Regions from separate parts of the Escherichia sp. XD33 genome, predicted to be linked through region 1. Evidence: predicted binding sites of a transcription regulator. Region 1 holds the regulator's gene; the other holds the start of a gene.
What was found. The regulator PurR, encoded in region 1, represses purine synthesis genes. The targets are predictions, from matches to a motif close to CANGCAAACGTTTGCNTG.
Positions count from the first base shown of each region.

Region 2: the regulator PurR is predicted to act here: its motif matches at 1,293-1,310, upstream of gltS (sodium/glutamate symporter).

Region 1 is NZ_JAENDM010000002.1:105,443-107,649, forward strand. Features, by position in the region: gene punR (DNA-binding transcriptional activator PunR) at 1-794, shown strand, start outside; gene purR (HTH-type transcriptional repressor PurR) at 791-1,816, opposite strand; gene cydH (cytochrome bd-I accessory subunit CydH) at 2,115-2,204, shown strand.
Region 2 is NZ_JAENDM010000008.1:56,373-58,579, forward strand. Features, by position in the region: gene gltS (sodium/glutamate symporter) at 1-1,082, opposite strand, end outside; gene xanP (xanthine/proton symporter XanP) at 1,362-2,207, shown strand, end outside.

The sequences.
Region 1 (2,207 bases):
CGCTCTTTGAACGACGGCACCGTGATGTGGAGCTGACCGCTGCTGGAGCGTGGTTTCTCAAAGAAGGGCGCTCTGTTGTCAAAAAAATGCAGATCACCCGCCAGCAATGTCAGCAGATAGCGAACGGCTGGCGCGGTCAGTTAGCTATCGCAGTGGATAATATTGTCAGGCCAGAACGTACACGGCAGATGATCGTTGATTTTTATCGCCATTTTGATGATGTCGAACTTCTTGTCTTTCAGGAAGTGTTCAACGGTGTCTGGGATGCGCTTTCCGACGGGCGCGTGGAACTGGCGATTGGCGCAACACGCGCGATTCCGGTAGGCGGTCGTTATGCCTTCCGGGATATGGGGATGCTAAGCTGGAGTTGCGTTGTTGCCAGCCACCACCCGCTGGCGTTGATGGATGGCCCATTCAGCGATGATACGTTGCGCAACTGGCCGTCGTTGGTGCGCGAAGACACCTCGCGAACGCTACCTAAGCGTATTACCTGGTTGCTGGATAACCAAAAAAGACTTGTCGTGCCTGACTGGGAATCATCGGCAACCTGTATCTCGGCAGGATTATGCATAGGGATGGTGCCAACACATTTCGCCAAACCGTGGCTTAATGAGGGGAAGTGGGTAGCATTAGAACTGGAAAACCCCTTTCCGGATTCGGCATGTTGTCTGACATGGCAGCAAAATGATATGTCGCCTGCGTTAACCTGGTTGCTTGAGTATCTCGGCGATAGTGAGACGCTGAATAAGGAGTGGCTGCGGGAGCCGGAAGAGACTCCCGCAACGGGTGATTAACGACGATAGTCGCGGAACGGGCCGTCAGCCACGGAGCGGCGTTCAATCAAGCGCGGATGCACTTCAATGGACTGCGGTTCTTCACGTTTGTTGACGATACGATCCAACAGCATGTTGAACGCTGTTTCACCCAGCGAGTCTTTTGGCTGATGGATCGTGGTCAGCGCCGGCGTAAAATAGCGGGCGTTGCGCACGTTATCATAACCGATCAGCGAAACATCCTGCGGGACGCGCAGGCCCATTTCATCAGCAGCACAAAGTGCGCCCATTGCCATGATATCGCCACCACAGAAGACGGCAGTAGGGCGATGCGGCTGCGACAGGATTTGCTGCATGGCGCGATAACCGGATTCAGGTTCAAAATCACCCTGCACAATCCAGCTTTCCGGCACCTTGATCATTGCTTCTTCCATCGCCTTCATAAAACCGGCAAGGCGGCCTGCGCCAGTGTTACGTTCCAGCGGGCCGGGGATAACGCCGATTTCGCGGTGACCGCGTTCAATCAGATAACGCCCGGCCATGTAGCCGCCTTCGAACGCGTTATCAATGACCGCATCGGTGAAGTCAGCTTTTGCTTCACCCCAGTCCATCACCACCATTGGGATATGGCGATACTCTTCCAGCATCGCCAGCAACGGCTCTGGGTACTCAGAACACATCACCAGCAGACCATCGACGCGTTTTTGCGCCATCATCGACAGATAAGCCCGCTGTTTCTCAAGATTGTTCCACGCATTACCCAGAATCAGGGTGTAACCTTTCTGGAAGCAATTTTTTTCAACCGCTTCAATGATCTCGGCAAAATAGGCCGCTTCGCTGCTGGTCGCCAGCAAACCGATAGACTTGGTGTGGTTAACCTTCAGGCTACGCGCCACCGCGCTAGGGGAGTAGTGTAATTCTTTAATCGCTGCCCACACGGCGTTGCGCGTTTCTTCAGCGACGAAACGTGTTTTGTTGATCACGTGTGACACAGTTGTAGTGGAAACGTTTGCTCGTTTCGCTACATCTTTTATTGTTGCCATTCCATTTCACTCCAGACCCTAACTTCAGCTCCTGCAAAATCGCAAGGTAAACGTTTGCCTTTACACACCTTACGCACAACAAAAGTGTTGCGGTACGCCGGAAAAACGACACGGAGCGTCAGGAAGGGGTCAATGGCCAGTACGCAAATAGTGTAAGCGTGGAATTTTGGCCGATCTTGACGAAAAGGGGAAGTGGTAAAAACACTTATCATTATAAATGACGGGAGATTTTTTCATCACAGTGTGTAAAAATGCGTAATATCACTTTTTGTGTGGTAATAAAAAAGGAGAAAACTTGATGAGCACCGACCTTAAATTTTCACTGGTAACAACGATTATCGTCCTCGGTTTGATCGTAGCCGTGGGTTTGACTGCCGCGCTGCACTGATTT
Region 2 (2,207 bases), on a different contig from region 1:
GTGATCGCCTGCATGTTGGCGATTGCCGTTGGCGTTGCACCGAGGCCAAAACCACAGTGACCCGCAGCCAGCACTGCCGCATCGTAGTTTTTGCCCATCATGCGCCAGGTAACGAAGATGGCATACAACGCCATGAAGATGGTCTGTACCACCAGAATCGCCAGCATCGGCAGCGCCAGCGAAGCCAGCTCCCACAGTTTCAGCCCCATCAGCGCCATCGCCAGGAACAACGACAGGCTTACGTTACCCAGCACGGATACCGCACGCTCAAAGACGCGGTAAAAGCCCATCATTGACAGACCGTTGCTCAGAATCACGCCAACAAACAGTACACAGACGAAGGTCGGCAGTTCAAAAGCAGTGCCAGCCAAAAGTTGCGCAACAATTTTCCCCACCGTCAGGCAGATAGCAATCAGCGCGATAGTTTCAATCAGCACCAGCGAGGTGATCATGCGGCCCACATCCGGCTTTTCAAACGCCGTCGGGACTTCCTGGTCATCCGGAATACCGTTCGGCGTGGTGGAGTGTTTCACCAGATAGCGCGCCACCGGACCGCCAATCAAGCCGCCCAGCACCAGACCGAACGTTGCACAGGCCATCGCCACTTCCGTCGCATTGGTGAAGCCATAACGTTCAATGAACAATTTACTCCACGCAGCGCCCGTACCGTGACCGCCGGAAAGCGTAATAGAACCGGCCAACAGCCCCATCAGCGGATCAAGCCCTAACAGGCTAGCCATACCAATGCCAATGGCATTTTGCATCACCAACAGACCAACAACCACAATCAAGAAGATGCCAACCACACGCCCACCGGCACGCAAACTGGCAATGTTGGCGTTCAGGCCAATGGTGGCGAAGAAAGCCAGCATTAACGGATCGCGCAGGGACATATCAAAGTTGACTTCCCAGCCCATGCTTTTTTTCAGTACCAGTAGCGCTAGCGCCACCAACAAACCACCCGCAACAGGTTCCGGTATGGTGTATTTCTTCAAAAAGGAGACGGAATGGACCAACTTACGCCCGAGCAGCAACGTCAGCGTTGCGGCAACAAGCGTTGCTAAAGTATCGAGATGAAACATAGTTACTCCTTTGTATCCGCATCACTCTTTCATACTCGTCATACTTCATCGCGCAGTGGCAACCTCATGAACTATGACGGGTATCGAGTTATGCTTTCCTGGGTCAAATTCTCAGCTGTTAATGAACAAATGGCATGGATTTTAAGCAGAAAAATACCAAAAGTTATATAAAAAAGTGCATTTATCTCATTTAAATATTTAGATGAGGATGTGGCAAACGTTTGCTTTTCTCTTTCGGTCAGCTAAAATGCCCGCTTTGCTACCACGGGATTGTTTTCGATGTCTGTTTCCACCCTCGAGTCAGAAAATGCGCAACCGGTTGCGCAGACTCAAAACAGCGAACTGATTTACCGTCTTGAAGATCGTCCGCCGCTTCCTCAAACCCTGTTTGCCGCCTGTCAGCATCTGCTGGCGATGTTCGTTGCGGTGATCACGCCAGCGCTATTAATCTGCCAGGCGCTGGGTTTACCGGCACAAGACACGCAACACATTATTAGTATGTCGCTGTTTGCCTCCGGTGTGGCATCGATTATTCAAATTAAGGCCTGGGGTCCGGTTGGCTCCGGGCTGTTGTCTATTCAGGGCACCAGCTTCAACTTTGTTGCCCCGCTGATTATGGGCGGTACCGCGCTGAAAACCGGTGGTGCTGATGTTCCTACCATGATGGCGGCTTTGTTCGGCACGTTGATGCTGGCAAGTTGCACCGAGATGGTGATCTCCCGCGTTCTGCATCTGGCGCGCCGCATTATTACGCCGCTGGTTTCTGGCGTTGTGGTGATGATTATCGGCCTGTCGCTAATTCAGGTGGGGCTGACCTCCATTGGCGGCGGTTACGCAGCCATGAGCGATAACACCTTCGGCGCACCGAAAAATCTGCTGCTGGCAGGCGTGGTTTTAGCCTTAATTATCCTGCTTAACCGTCAACGTAACCCTTACTTACGCGTGGCCTCACTGGTAATTGCGATGGCGGCCGGATATGCGCTGGCGTGGTTTATGGGCATGTTGCCAGAAAGCAACGAACCGATGACGCAAGAACTGATTATGGTGCCAACGCCGCTCTATTACGGTCTTGGCATTGAATGGAGTCTGCTGCTGCCGCTGATGCTGGTCTTTATGATCACTTCG